Regions from separate parts of the Cobetia sp. PDI-12MA genome, predicted to be linked through region 3. Evidence: predicted binding sites of a transcription regulator. Region 3 holds the regulator's gene; each other region holds the start of a gene.
What was found. Region 3 encodes LexA, which represses DNA repair genes until DNA is damaged. Its sites were predicted from a motif close to TACTGTNTANNTANACAGTA; they were not measured.
Positions count from the first base shown of each region.

Region 1: AC5WNI_RS07175 (LexA family protein) is a predicted target of LexA. The motif match lies at 2,410-2,429, and genes of this name have one in related genera.
Region 2: recA (recombinase RecA) is a predicted target of LexA. The motif match lies at 3,469-3,488, and genes of this name have one in related genera.

Region 1 is NZ_CM183351.1:1,660,513-1,665,496, reverse strand. It holds gene aptA (omega-aminotransferase AptA) at 1-75, shown strand, start outside; gene AC5WNI_RS07185 (CoA-acylating methylmalonate-semialdehyde dehydrogenase) at 197-1,687, shown strand; gene AC5WNI_RS07180 (putative quinol monooxygenase) at 1,894-2,205, shown strand; gene AC5WNI_RS07175 (LexA family protein) at 2,449-2,910, shown strand; gene AC5WNI_RS07170 (Y-family DNA polymerase) at 2,919-4,193, shown strand; gene AC5WNI_RS07165 (NAD(P)H-dependent oxidoreductase) at 4,440-4,984, shown strand, end outside.
Region 2 is NZ_CM183351.1:3,552,490-3,557,473, reverse strand. It holds gene mutS (DNA mismatch repair protein MutS) at 104-2,683, opposite strand; gene AC5WNI_RS15020 (CinA family protein) at 2,850-3,386, shown strand; gene recA (recombinase RecA) at 3,602-4,669, shown strand; gene AC5WNI_RS15010 (regulatory protein RecX) at 4,842-4,984, shown strand, end outside.
Region 3 is NZ_CM183351.1:998,138-1,003,121, forward strand. It holds gene topA (type I DNA topoisomerase) at 1-993, shown strand, start outside; gene AC5WNI_RS04300 (DUF6586 family protein) at 993-1,472, shown strand; gene AC5WNI_RS04305 (hypothetical protein) at 1,725-1,964, shown strand; gene lexA (transcriptional repressor LexA) at 2,138-2,767, opposite strand; gene AC5WNI_RS04315 (TetR/AcrR family transcriptional regulator) at 3,308-3,985, shown strand; gene AC5WNI_RS04320 (L,D-transpeptidase) at 3,985-4,527, shown strand; gene nagZ (beta-N-acetylhexosaminidase) at 4,787-4,984, shown strand, end outside.

The DNA of each region.
Region 1 (4,984 bases), 660 kb from region 3:
CCGTTCATCACCGAACACGACGAGCTGGACCGCCTGATCAATGCCCTCGGCGATGCCTTCGCCGCCCAGGACTGACTGTCGACGCTCAAGGCTGGCGATCGACATTCAAGACTGACCATCAATATTCAGAACTGACGATCAACACCACTTCATTCATCGCCATTCATTTCACAAGTCATCTCAGGAGACCCGCCCAATGAAGACACTCGGACATCTCATCAACGGCAACATCGATCACAGCGAAGGCCGTACCCAGGACATCTTCAATCCCTCCACTGGTGAAGTCGGCGGCCAAGTGCGCCTGGCCAGCAAGGCGACGGTCGAGGAAGCCATCGCGGCTGCCGAGGCGGCCTTCCCGGAATGGCGCAACACGCCGCCGATCAAGCGCGCCCGAGTGATGTTCCGCTTCAAGCAGCTGCTGGAAGAACACGCCGACGAGATCGCTCGTCTGATCGGTCAGGAACACGGCAAGATCTGTCATGATGCGCTGGGCGAATTGCAGCGCGGCATCGAGAATGTCGAATATGCCTGCAGCGCCCCGGAACTGCTCAAGGGCGAGCACAGCCGCAATACCGGCCCGGGTATCGATTCCTGGAGCGAATTCCAGCCGCTGGGCGTGGTTGCCGGCATCACGCCGTTCAACTTCCCGGCCATGGTGCCGCTGTGGATGTACCCGATGGCAATCGCCTGCGGCAACACCTTCGTCCTCAAGCCCTCCGAGCGCGATCCGACCTCCACACTGTTCATCGCTGAGCTGCTGATGGAGGCCGGGCTGCCGGCCGGGGTCATGAATGTCGTCAATGGCGACAAGGAAGCCGTCGATACACTGCTGGACGACCCGCGCATCCAGGCGGTCAGCTTCGTCGGCTCCACCCCGATCGCCGAATACATCTACAGCCGCGCCGCGGCCAACGGCAAGCGCTGTCAGGCCCTCGGTGGCGCCAAGAACCACGCCATCGTGATGCCGGACGCCGACATGGAATACGTGGCCAATTCATTGAATGGCGCCGCCTTCGGCTCCTCCGGTGAGCGCTGCATGGCACTGTCCGTCGCGGTGGCCGTAGGCGATGACGCCGCCGACAATCTGATCGCGCAGATGAAGCAGCAGATGGAAGGCCTCAAGGTCGGCATCTACAGCGACAAGGGCAATGATTTCGGCCCGCTGATCACCGCAGCGCATCGCGACAAGGTGGTCGGCTATATCGACAGCGCCGAGCAGCAAGGCGCGACGGTGGTGGTCGACGGTCGCAATCCGCAGGTCGAAGGTGGCGAGAACGGCTTCTTCGTCGGCGGCACCCTGATCGATGGCGTCACCCCGGAGATGACCTGCTACCAGGAAGAGATCTTCGGCCCGGTGCTGCTGGTCGTGCGCGCCGATTCGATGGAAGCCGCCATGCAGCTGATCAATGCTCACGAATACGGTAATGGCACCTGCATCTACACCCGTGATGGCGAAGCCGCCCGCTACTTCAGTGATCACATCCAGGTCGGCATGGTCGGCATCAACGTGCCACTGCCGGTACCGGTTGCCTATCACAGCTTCGGTGGCTGGAAGCGCTCGCTGTTCGGCGATCTGTCCGCCTACGGCCCGGACGCGGTGCGCTTCTACACTCGCCGCAAGACCATCACCCAGCGCTGGCCTTCCGCCGGTCTGCGTGAAAGCGCCCAGTTCGCCTTCCCGTCCTGATCCATCACGATTACAGATCATCGCTTGATAACAACTGCGCCGGACAGCCCTGCTGTCCGGCGCTTTCATGTGCGCGCCACGCGAGATCATCCCGACAGTCAGCCCCTGCCCCCTTGCAGTGGCCAGAAACGGCTCCACATAGTCAGGACATCTCATCACGAGAATCCCGATGACACCGACGGTCAGTACCGTCACAAGGAGCCAAGATGATCTGGGTAATCGCCACCGTTACCGCCAAAGAAGGCCACGTTCAGGATGTCTTCAATGAACTCTGCGCCGTCGCGCCCACTGTGCGAGAAGAAGATGGCTGCCACGCCTACCATCCGTGCCTGGACTCCGAGCGCGCCGCCGACAAGGACAACGACCCACGTCCCGACACCATCACCGTGGTAGAAGCCTGGGAATCCCACGATGCCCTGCAGGCCCACCGCGAGACCGAACACATGCAGCGCTTCCGCGACAACGCCGGTGACTGGATCGCCGATGGCGATATCCGCATCCTGAGCCCGGCGGGCTGATAGACAGAACAGCATTGGGAAAGACCCAAAAAAGCCCAGCCTCCTGGAGGCCGGGCTTTTTCGTGAGATACCGCCGAGCAATATCCGCTAGCAGCTTTACCTGTCGTCCACCATTGAACACAGGTGCACCTCATCTGATCTGCGTCTCGTGAATGTGCAGCACTCACAGGGATTATCGGTTGCCTGAGAGCTTCTCAGCGCCGATACTGTATATGAATACAGTATCGAAAGGAGACCTCACCCATGACCGTATCTGCCGCTCAACCGTCCCACGCCTCGCTGGCTCGCCCTCATCCAGCACCGGAGCCCTGTGCACTGCCGCACCCTCACATCACGGGGCGCGCTGGCATTTCCGGCTTCCCCTCGCCGGCCGAGGATTACGCGGGGCGCACGCTGGACCTCAACGAGCGGCTGATCAAGCGTCCGGCAGCGACCTTCTTCATGACGGTGGCGGGTGACAGCATGGAAGGCTTCGGCATCTATGAGGGCGACACCCTGGTGGTAGACCGTTCCATCGATGCCCGTCCCGGGCATATCGTGGTGGCACTGATCGAGGGTGAGGTGGTGGTCAAGCGTTATGAGCTGATCGGTCAGCGCCCCTACCTGAGCTCCGGCAATGCCCTGTATCCGCCGGTCGCGATCTTCGACCTCGAATGCCAGGTCTGGGGGGTGGTGCGTTCCGTCATCCACGAATACGCGGTATGAAGACGCCGATGATCGGATTGGTCGACTGCAACAACTTCTACGCCAGCTGCGAGCGAGTGTTCGACCCGCGCCTGGAGGGCCGCCCTGTCGGCGTGATGTCCAACAATGACGGCTGCGTGATCGCGCGCTCCAATGAACTCAAGGCGCTGGGCGTGGAGATGGGCACCCCCGCCTTCCAGCTGCAGTCACTCGTCCGTGAGGGACGCATCCACCTGCTCTCCTCCAATTACGAGCTGTATGGCGACATGTCGGCGCGCGTGCGAGAGGTGCTGGAGGAATATTCCGCCGGGGTCGAGCCCTACTCCATCGATGAGATGTTCGTGCGTTTCGATGGCTTTGATCGCAACTCGATGCTGACATTGAGCCGCACCCTGCACCGCAATGTCCGCAAGTTCACCGGCATTCCCGTGTGTGTCGGGGTCGCACCAACTCGAACACTGGCCAAGTTGGCCAATCGCGCGGCTAAGAAGCGTCCGGAATTCGGCGGTGTCTGCGTGCTGGAACCCGATGAGGTCGGCACCCAGCGCCTGCTGGCCGATACGCCACTGGGCGATGTCTGGGGTGTGGGCCGACGTCTGGTCGAACGCCTGGCACTGCAAGGCCTGCACACTGCCTGGGACCTGCGCTGCGCCGACCCGCGCGCCATCGGCCAGCGCTATTCCGTGGTGCTGGAGCGCACCGCACGCGAACTGCAAGGCACGCCCTGCTTCGAGATGAATGATGCCGACGAGGCTCGCCAGCGCATCATGACCTCGCGCTCCTTCGGGCGCATGACCGGTGACTTGAATGAACTCAGGGACGCCATCCGCCAGCATGCCCAACGCGGCGCCGAGAAACTGCGTCATCAAGGCAGCCTGACACGCGCCGTGCTGGTCTTCCTCAAGAGCAATCGTCACCGACCCGACCTGCCGCAATACTCACCCAGCACCATCGTCGAGCTGCCCGCCCCCACCAATGACAGCCGCGAGATACTCGCCGCCGCGCAACAGGCACTGGAGCATATCTACCTGCGCGGCTATCGCTTCATGAAGGCTGGCGTGATGCTGCTCGACCTCATCGACCAACCACGCGAGCAGCTCTCGCTGCTGGAAAGCGAAGAAGACATCGCCAAGCGCGAACGCAGCCAGCAATTGATGGCGACACTGGACGCCATGAATCAGAAGATGGGCCGCGGCACCGTGCGCCTGGGTGTCGCACGCCCCGACGCCGCCTGGCAACTGCGCTGCGCCCACCGCAGCGCCCGCTATACCACCAACTGGCAGGAATTGAAGCGGTTGCGTTAGTGGGCTTGGCCCGAAAGCTATGAGCACAATTCCGAGTGTCCCAACCATCAGCAATACAATCCCTTTCCTGGGCGCTCATACCGCATAAGGCATGAAGGGAGTGAATGCGTAGATATCGCGCGCAATCTGATCGGATTGTTGCATCCACAGCAAAGGTGTTTTACGCCAGCGCCGCTTTATCAATGACTTGCGAACACTCATGCTGTGCGCCATTGCTGAAAAGCCAACAGTTGTGGAGTACCCGGCATGAAGATTCTACTGATCAACGGCGGCAAGGCCTTTGCCCATTCCAATGGCGAGCTGAACGCGACGCTGCATGAACTGGCGCGCGGTGAGCTGGCCGAGCTGGGGCATGACGTGCGTGAAACCGTCATCGAGGAAGGCTTCGAGGCCAAGGCGGAAATCGAGAAGCAGCTGTGGGCGGATCTGATCATCTATCAGACCCCAGGTTGGTGGATGGGTCTGCCGTGGACCGTGAAGAAGTATCTCGATGACATCCTGACTGAGGGCCACGGCGCGCTGTACGCCAGCGATGGCCGTCATCGCACCAGCCCGACCCAGGGCTACGGCACTGGCGGCTTGATGCAGGGCCGCCAGTACATGCTGTCACTGACCTGGAATGCGCCACTTGAGGCCTTTGATGAAGAAGGCAACTTCTTCGAGGGCAAGGGCATCGATGGCGTCTACTTCCCGGTGCACAAGGCGATGGAATTCCTCGGCATGACGGCCTTGCCGACCTACCTAGCCACTGATGTGATCAAGAATCCTGACCTGGAGGCCTACACCCAGGC
Region 2 (4,984 bases), 1.5 Mb from region 3:
GGGCGGATCGTTTTGGAATGGTGCTATGCCCGAAGGTTGCTGTCGAGTCTTGCCATTCACTCTTGAGCCTTGCCGTTCCTTCTCGGAGCAGGCGTGACGGCACTCAGCGCTGCCGGTGCCATTCGTAGATCAGCTCCAGCGCTCGCTTGGGGCTCAGATCATCCGGGTCAAGGCTGTTGAGGGCTTCGACGACCGGATGCGGCGGTGCCGCGAACAGGTCATTCTGTTGCGGTACCGGCTGGCCCAGCGCATCCTCGCGCGCCACCTGTGGGCGATCGATTTCCTGCTGCTCCAGGCTGGTCAGCTTCTCGCGCGCGCGCAGGATGACGCTCTGCGGCACCCCGGCCAGCTGGGCCACCTGCAGGCCATAGCTCTGGCTGGCAGGGCCTTCCTCGACGCGGTGCATGAAGACGATGCCATCGCCGTGCTCAGCGGCCGTCAGGTGCACGTTGGCGACGGCATCGGCATGCTCGGGCAGCGCCGTCATCTCGAAGTAATGGGTCGCGAACAGGGTAAAGGCACGCGTGCGCGCCAGATGCTCGGCGCTGGCCCATGCCAGTGACAGACCATCGAAGGTCGAGGTGCCGCGGCCGATCTCATCCATCAACACCAGGCTCTCGTCAGTGGCGTTGTGCAGGATGCTGGCGGTCTCGGTCATCTCGACCATGAAGGTCGAGCGGCCGCCGGCCAGGTCATCCGATGAGCCGATGCGCGTGAAGATGCGATCCAGCGGGCCGATGCAGGCGCGCGTCGCCGGCACGAAGCTGCCGGTATGCGCGAGCAGAGCGATCAGTGCCGTCTGACGCATGTAGGTGGATTTACCGCCCATGTTGGGGCCGGTGATCACCAGCATGCGCCGCGTATCATCGAAGCGCACATCGTTGGGGACGAAGGGATGGTCGCTGACATGTTCGACTACCGGATGGCGGCCGCCTTCGATGTCGATGCCCGGGGTCTCGCTGAGTTCTGGACGCACGAAATCGAGCGCGGCGGCGCGATCGGCGAAGGCGGTCAGCACATCCAGTGATGCCAGCGCACGGGCCGTCTGCTGCAGGCCATCCAGTTCGGTATTCAGATCATCCAGCAGGTGCTCATACAGCAGCTTCTCGCGCGCCAGTGACTTGGACTTGGCGGACAGCGCCTTGTCCTCGAATTCCTTGAGTTCGGGGATGATGAAGCGCTCGGCATTCTTGAGGGTCTGGCGACGGATGTATTCCGGCGGGGCCTCGGCCGATTGCGAGCGCGGCAGTTCGATGAAGTAGCCATGCACGCGGTTGTAGCCGACCTTGAGGTTGCTCAGGCCGGTGCGCTCGCGCTCGCGAGTCTCGAGTGCGACCAGATACTGGCCGGCGTTCTCGGACAGGCCGCGATACTCGTCCAGCTCATCGTCGTAGCCATCGGCGATCACGCCACCATCGCGCAGCACCACCGGCGGATTCTCGACCAGCGCCTCGCTGAGCATCGCGGAAAGTGCCGGGAACAGGCGGATGGCATCGCGCAGGTCATCGATGGCGCTGCCTTTCTCGACGCTGGCGAGCACGGCGCGCAGCTCGGGCAGGGTGTTGAGACCATCGCGCAGGCGTGCCATGTCACGGGGGCGTGCGCTGCGCAGCGCGACACGGGCGAGGATGCGCTCCACATCTCCGATGCGCTTGAGCAGGCCTTGCAGTTCGAAGGGGTAGTCGCCATCCAGTAGACGCTGTACCGCCGCCTGACGCTGGCCGATCTGGCGCTGATCGCGCAGCGGGCGGTTGAGCCAGCGCTTGAGCAGGCGTGAGCCCATCGCGGTCGCGGTGACGTCAAGCACGCTGGCCAGCGTGTTGTCGCCGGTGCCACCCAGGTTGGTATCGATCTCGAGGTTGCGGCGGCTGGCGGCATCGATCACCACCGAGTCATCGCGGCTTTCGACGGCCAGCGCGGTCACGTGGGGCAGGCCGGTGCGCTGGGTGTCGCGAGCATAGTCGAGCAGGGCACCGGCTGCCGTGACGGCGCGCGTCAGGTGGCTGCAGCCAAAGCCGTTGAGGTCCTGGACGCCGAACTGATCGCACAGCAGGCGCAAGGCAGTCTCGTGATCGAAGTGCCAATCGCTCTGGCGGGTCAGGCCTGGGCGCGAGGACAGGCTGGCGGGGAGGGTACGGCTTTCGCCGACCATGACTTCGGCAGGCGACAGGCGCTGGATCTCGGCCAGCAGCTCGTCATCACCATTGACCTCGAGCACGCTGAAGCGACCGGAGGAGAGCTCGAGAGCGGCCAGGCCCCAGGTCTCTCCATCACGGTGCAGCGCCACCAGCAGGTTGTCGCGGCTGGCATCCAGCAGCGCCTCATCATGCAGCGTCCCCGGCGTGACGATACGCACCACCTTGCGCTCGACAGGCCCCTTGCTGGTCGCCGGGTCACCGATCTGCTCACAGATGGCCACCGATTCGCCCATCTTGACCAGACGTGCCAGATAACCTTCGGCGCTGTGGTAGGGCACCCCTGCCATGGGGATCGGTGAACCGCCGGAGCTGCCGCGCGCCGTCAACGTGATATCGAGCAGTTGTGCTGCGCGTTTTGCGTCCTCATGAAACAGTTCATAGAAGTCGCCCATGCGATAGAACAGCAGCACGCCGGGGTGCTCGCGTTTGATCTTCATGTACTGCGTCATCATCGGCGTCATCTGGGGCGCGCTGTTCTTGGCCATGGCCATGGACTTCCTTGACTGCACTGCAATGGGAAAAAGCACACATGCGAGAACACGGCATGCGGGATGCGCGATATTCTACGGACTGGCGCGGCCGGCTCCAATGCCTGTGATGTCTCATGCTCGCTGCCCTTTTCACTTGATGACCTTTACAGGGAGAAAGTTCGTGAGCCAATTGACTGGTACGACACCCGAGGCTGCGTGCGTGAATGCTCTGGCTGAGCAGTTGCAGGCGCTGGCGATCGCGCGCGGCGTGCGCGTCACCACCGCCGAGTCGTGCACCGGGGGCGGCGTGAGTGCCGCGATCACGGCGATTGCCGGCAGCTCCAGCTATTTCGATGCGGGCTACGTGACCTATTCCAATGCCACCAAGCAGCGCCTGCTGGGGGTCAGTGAGGCATCGCTTGAAACTTTCGGCGCCGTCTCCGAGGCGGTCGTGTGCGAGATGGTGCGGGGCGCCTGTCGCGACAGCGGCGCTGAGCTGGGGGTGGCGATCAGCGGCGTGGCCGGCCCCGGCGGGGGAAGTGACGAGAAGCCCGTCGGCACCGTGTGGCTGGCGTGGGGGAGCGAGGCGCGCCAGCAGGCACGCTGCTGTCACTTTCCCGGCGACCGGCAGGCGGTGCGTGACGCCGCCGTGCGGGAGGCGTTGCAGGGCTTGATCAAGCGCGTGGAGGCCTTGCAGATCGGCACCGAAGACGCGTGAGTCCGATGCAAGCCCCGCGTTGGGGGTGCTGCCTGAAAAAGCGCACCACCGGACTGGCAGAGCGACGCAACTTGCGGCATTATACTGTCCATGTATACAGGGTTTTGCCACGGCACCTCAGCCGCTAGTCTGACGGTGTCTGCTCAGCTCTCAGTGACAGAATTCTCTATTCCAGGTGGCAGCCCGTGTGGCTCCGCCGTTCGACAGGAGGCCACATGGCAAAGGACGACAATCGTACCAAGGCGCTGAACGCGGCGCTGTCCCAGATCGAGCGCCAGTTCGGCAAGGGCGCCGTCATGCGCATGGGCGATGCCCCGCGTGTGGCCATCCCGTCGGTTTCCACCGGTTCTCTGGGGCTGGATATCGCACTCGGCATCGGCGGCCTGCCCTTCGGGCGCGTGGTCGAGATCTACGGCCCGGAATCCTCGGGCAAGACGACACTGACCCTCTCGGTCATCGCCCAGGCGCAGAAGCAGGGCAAGGTGTGTGCCTTCATCGATGCCGAGCACGCACTGGATCCGTCCTACGCCGAGAAGCTGGGCGTCAATCTGGACGAGATGCTGGTCTCCCAGCCGGACACCGGTGAGCAGGCGCTCGAGATCGTCGACATGCTGGTACGTTCCGGCGGTGTTGACGTCATCATCGTCGACTCCGTGGCAGCGCTGACGCCGCGTGCCGAGATCGAAGGCGAGATGGGCGACTCACACGTTGGCCTGCAGGCGCGTCTGATGTCCCAGGCGCTGCGCAAGGTGACCGGTCACATCAAGAACGCCAACTGCATGGTGGTGTTCATCAACCAGATCCGCATGAAGATCGGCGTGATGTTCGGCAGCCCCGAAACCACGACTGGCGGTAACGCACTGAAGTTCTACTCCAGCGTGCGTCTGGATATCCGTCGTACCGGTTCCGTGAAGTCCGGTGATGAAGTCACCGGTAACGAGACCCGCGTCAAGGTCGTCAAGAACAAGGTCGCGCCGCCGTTCCGTCAGGCCGAGTTCCAGATTCTCTACGGCAAGGGCATCTATCACGCCGGTGAGGTGATCGACCTGGGTGTGCAGTGTGGTCTGGTCGGCAAGTCAGGTGCCTGGTACAGCTATCAGGGCAGCAAGATCGGCCAGGGCAAGGCCAACTCCGCCCAGTACCTGGAAGACAATCCCGCCATCATGGAGGAGATTGAAACCCAGATCCGCGCCCAGTTGCTGGCAGCCCCGGAAGCCAAGGAAGAGTCGAAAGAGGCCGCGGCCGCCGAGAGTGAAGACGACCTGGATATCGATCTCGATTGAGGCTCGTCCAGAAGAAAGAGCAAGAGCGCCGGCCGTCAGGCTGGCGTCATCGCAGCGTGTCGTTTCCGACCCGGTGCGATGAACGCAAGGCGCCCGCCCCGATGACTCGGAGGCGGGCGCCTTGCGTTCACGTCCATCGATGTCCTTCTGCTCAACCCCGGAGAGCATGACCATGCACGATGACAGCGCTGAAATGGGCGGGCCTGAATATCAACCGCTCGACTCAGGTGCGATGACGCCGCAACGGCGTGCGCGCAATGATGCCATCGCGCGACTGGCGCGCCGCGAACATAGTCGCCGCGAGCTGCACGACTA
Region 3 (4,984 bases):
GACTTCGGCTTCACGGCGCGCATGGAAGACTACCTCGATGAGGTGGCCAACGGCGGGCGCAACTGGCGCGAGCTGCTGGACACCTTCTACGCCGAGTTCAAGGCCGAGCTGGACCACGCCCAGTCCGAAGAGGGCATGCGTCCGAACCAGCCGGTGCCGACGGACATCGCCTGCCCGACCTGCGGGCGTGAGATGCAGATCCGTACCGCCTCGACCGGGGTGTTCCTGGGCTGTTCCGGCTACAACCTGCCGCCCAAGGAGCGCTGCAAGACCACCATCGATCTGCTGCCGGGCGATGAGGCCGTGGCGGCCGATGCCGGTGAAGATGCCGAGACGGATGCGCTGCGCGCCAAGCGTCGCTGCCCGATCTGTGCCACCGCGATGGACAGCTACCTGATCGATGAGCAGCGCAAGCTGCACGTCTGCGGCAATAGCCCGGACTGTGTCGGTCACGAGGTCGAGGAAGGTCAGTTCCGCATCAAGGGCTACGATGGCCCGGTGATCGAGTGCGACAAGTGCGGTTCCGACATGCAGCTCAAGACCGGGCGTTTCGGCAAGTACTTCGGCTGCACCAACGAGAATTGCAAGAATACCCGCAAGCTGCTCAAGTCCGGTGAAGTGGCGCCGCCGAAGATGGACCCGATTCCGATGCCGGAACTTGCCTGCGTCAAGGTCGAGGACCACTACGTGCTGCGCGACGGCGCCAGTGGCCTGTTCCTGGCGGCCAGCCAGTTCCCCAAGAATCGCGAGACGCGCCCGCCGCTGGTCAAGGAGCTCAAGGCGCACGCCGACGAGTTGCCGGAGAAGTATCACTTCATTCTCGAGGCCCCGGATCAGGACCCGGATGGACGTCCTGCACAGATTCGCTTCTCGCGCAAGGTCAAGGCTCAGTACGTCATGACCGATGAAGATGGCAAGGCGACCGGCTGGAAGGCGACCTACGACAACGGCCGCTGGGTCGTCGAGGACAAGCGCAAGGGAGCCAAGAGCTGATGAGCCAGCGTGCCCGTACCAATCAGCTGCTGTATCAGGCCGAGTTGCTGCTGGCCCAGTCAGCGGTCTCTGGCGACGATGAGCATGCCGTGGCGCGTCGCATGGCCGGTGAAGAGGGCGCGCTCGCCCTGCTGGAGCTGGCGCTGGCCTCATTGCTGGAAGAGTGTGCCGTGACGGCGCGCTGGCCGCAGGGGAGCTGGCGCGAGCGCCTGGCCACACCACCGACGCCCATTGCCGAGGTCGAGCAGCTGCGCAGCCTGCTGGAACGTCCTGACAGCTGGTTGTCTGAGCTGATCGCGGATGTGACCCGTCTGCATGAAGAGGGTGGCGTCGCTCGCCGCGAGGAATCGCGTTCGCGGGGTGATGGTCTGATCATCGCGGCAGCCTCGAGCGACTCGCTGGCCGAGCGTCTCAGCGCCGCCATCACGGCATTCAAGGCGCTGCTGCCGCAGCTGCGCGAGTCGAGCGTCGAGTGGTAGGTCAAGGCGCTGATATGGCGCTGCACGCTGGTGATGACTGGCGCATGGCGATCGGGTGACGTTTCGCCTTCACGGGTGCTAGACTGATCGCATTGTGGCAAGCCCTGCACTCTCCGGTACGACCATGGCTCTGGCTGTGGTCGTACTTTTTTCTGCGTCGCTGATGGCAACGCGGTGCCGGGCTTGCCAGCCGTCGCGCTGACGATTACAACGACGCCGGTATCTCACGAGGTGCCGTGCAGGAGGAATGACGTGTCCGATCCCGCCGTACTTGAAATTGTGCAAATGGAAGATGGTGAAGTGATTCTGCGCGCCGCGGAAAGCGAAGGTGAGCCGCTGCTCAGCATTCGCATTTCAGACGAGGCCGCTGATCTGCTGCGTGACAATCGTTTCGAGGTCGCGCGTGAGATGATCGACCACGCCATCACCCGGACTCGCCTCTGGGATGGCGAAGAAGACGAGGATGAGCAGTCAGAAGGCATCGTGCACTGATGCATCGCTCGCGCTTCGCGCACAAAAAACCCGCCTCGAGGCGGGTTTTTTGTGCAATGCGTACGGCTTTCCTGTTGCCCAGGGCTCTGCGAGAAAAGCTCTGCGAGAAAAGCCCTGATGGAAAAGTGCTGCTGGGCAACGCTAGGTTGCTCAAAGTGCAGCTGGTCAAGACCTCAGTGCAGGCCACCATCGCGGATGACACCTACCCCGAGGCCCTCGATCTCCAGGCTGTCCGTGCGCAGGTCGACCTTGATCGGTGAGAAGTCCTCGTTTTCGGCTTCCAGCCACACATAGTGCCCGTCACGGCGGAAGCGCTTGACGGTGACTTCATCTCCCAGGCGTGCCACCACGATCTGCCCGTCACGCACGCTGGTGGTGCGATGCACGGCCAGCAGGTCGCCTTCCAGAATTCCCACATCCTTCATCGACACGCCGCGCACACGCAGCAGGTAGTCGGCAGCCGGCGAGAAGTAGTCGCTCGGCAGCGGGCAGTGACGGTCGATATGCTCGCTGGCAAGAATCGGGCTGCCGGCGGCCACTTCCCCGATCACCGGCAGACCATCGTTGGCGCTGTCGTCGACGTCAGCCAGCGACGGCACGCGAATGCCGCGTGAGGTGCCCGGCACCATCTCGATGGCGCCCTTGCGCTTGAGGGCACGCAGATGCTCCTCGGCGGCATTCGGCGAGCGGAAGCCCAGCGCCTGGGCGATTTCGGCCCGCGTCGGCGGGTAGCCAGAGGACTTGATGGTCTTGATGATGAAGTCGAAGACATCCTGCTGGCGCGGAGTAAGCGGCTGGGTCATGGCATTGCCTTTGGCCTGGGCGGCATCTTGAGCTGACGGCACGGGGTGTGCATCCATACAACTGTCATTGTATCCAGTCATGGCAGTCATGCAAGGCATCGTGGCTTGTGTGGAGGCCTCAAAGGGCAGGTAGTCGTCGAGATATCGCTGTCTGCCGACTTGGCTTGTCGATATCCAAGGCAAGCTGTCGAGAGGGCAATCCGGTGTGGCCCTGCGGGGTGGTCTGTCACCGAGCACGGCGAGTCCTTGAATCGGAACGGTCTGCATTGAAGGAATATCAGGCTCGACTAAACCTTTGGCGTTTGAAACGCGAGAGAATTGTCAGTCGTGACATGGCGCGCTAGAATCAAAGTGTTTCAAACGAATGTTCGCCGATGGCAGGGCTCGGATGTGTCGTACTCACGTGTGTCGTGAACAAACGAGCCGATATGGTACGTGGCCTTCCGGTGTACCTGCACCACCTCATGAGAGAGTCGCCGCGCGGCGCTTGCGTCGTGACCTACGACTCCAGTCCTCTTCTACCTGACAAGGGTTCCGCCCATGGCCCAGACCGATACCGTTACCCGCATCCTCGATACTGCCGAGGTGCTGTTCGCCGAGCGTGGTTTCGCCGAGACCTCACTGCGCAACATCACCAGCAAGGCCAAGGTCAATCTGGCGGCGGTGAACTACCACTTCGGGTCCAAGAAATCGCTGATCCAGGCGGTCTTCGCGCGCTATCTCGATCCGTTCAGCGAGCGTTTCCACGCGGCGCTCGACAGTGTCGAGCAGCAATACGCCGGGCGTCAGGTGCCGCTTGAGGTCCTGCTGGAGGTGATGGCGCGTACCGTGCTGGAGGTGCCGGCCGAGCGCAACAGCCTGCGCACCTTCATGCGCCTGCTCGGGCTTGCCTACACTCAGGGTCAGGGCCATATGCGGCGCTATATCCGCGAGCATTACGGCACGGTCTTCAGCCGCTTCGCCGAGCTTCTGAAGCTTGCGACCCCTGATCTGCCGGACAACGAGCGCTTCTGGCGCCTGCACTTCATGCTCGGTAGCGTGATCTTCACCTTCTCGGGCCTGGATGCACTGCGGGATATCGAGGAGGCCGAGTATGGCCATCACACCACGGTGCGTGAGCTGATCCAGCACATGCGTCCGGTGGTGGTCGCGGCGATGGCAGCGCCGTTGCCGGCCTCGCTCGGGGATGGTGAGGCGGTCACCCAGGCGGCCAGCTGATGGCCTGCTGGGTAGCGGTGGATCTCTCGCGCCAGAGCCTTGAGATACGTAATGACGCGCCGAGTGGCAGTCGTGATGCGCCGCCCTGCGCGGCTGCCCCTGACGCGCTGGTGCACGCCTGCGCGATCTCCAGCGGCCTCAACGGTATCGGCGAGCTCGATGGCAGCGGTTGCACGCCAACCGGCTGGCATGTGATTCGTGCCGCCATCGGGGCGGGCAATCCGCGTGGCGCCGTCTATCGCGGACGGCGCTTCACGGGCGAGGTATTCACCCCCGAGCTTGCCGAGGAGCATCCAGAGCGTGACTGGATCCTGACGCGCATTCTATGGCTCAGTGGCCGCGAGCCGGGCATCAATCGCGGTCGCAATGCCCGCGGTGAGCGGGTCGATAGCCTGCGCCGCTACATCTATTTTCATGGCACGCCCAGCACGGAGCCCATGGGGATAGCGGCGTCCCACGGCTGCATTCGCTTGCGCGATGATGACCTGCTGCGACTCTTTGCCGAGGCTGTGCCAGGCACTCCGGTGCTGCTGCATCCCTGAAGGCGTTGGTGTACGAGTCTGATACCCTCCATGAGCTGCCGCCGGAACCTGGGTGACAGCCCCTTGCCGGGGCGCAGCTGGCCGCGACTGTTCGATAGGGGTTCAGTCGGCTAGAATTGCGCCTTTCCTCGCGCTGGCAGCCTGATTCATCGTGTTTCTTCCAGGCTGCCGAGCCCCGTAAAAGACATGAAGTCCCGGCGGTCGTGAATCCTCTCTTCACGGGATATCACTGCCGCAGGCCATGGACAGGAAGGATGACATGACACAGCCACTGGGCTCCGTAATGGTCGATGTTGCGGGGCTGACCCTCGCCCGCGACGAACGTGAACTGCTGGCACGCCCTGCCGTCGGGGGCGTCATCCTGTTTGCGCGCAACTGTGCCTCTCCCGAGCAGGTACTGGAGCTGAGCCGCGAGATTCGCAGCGTCAATCCCCACCTGCTGATCGCCATCGATCAG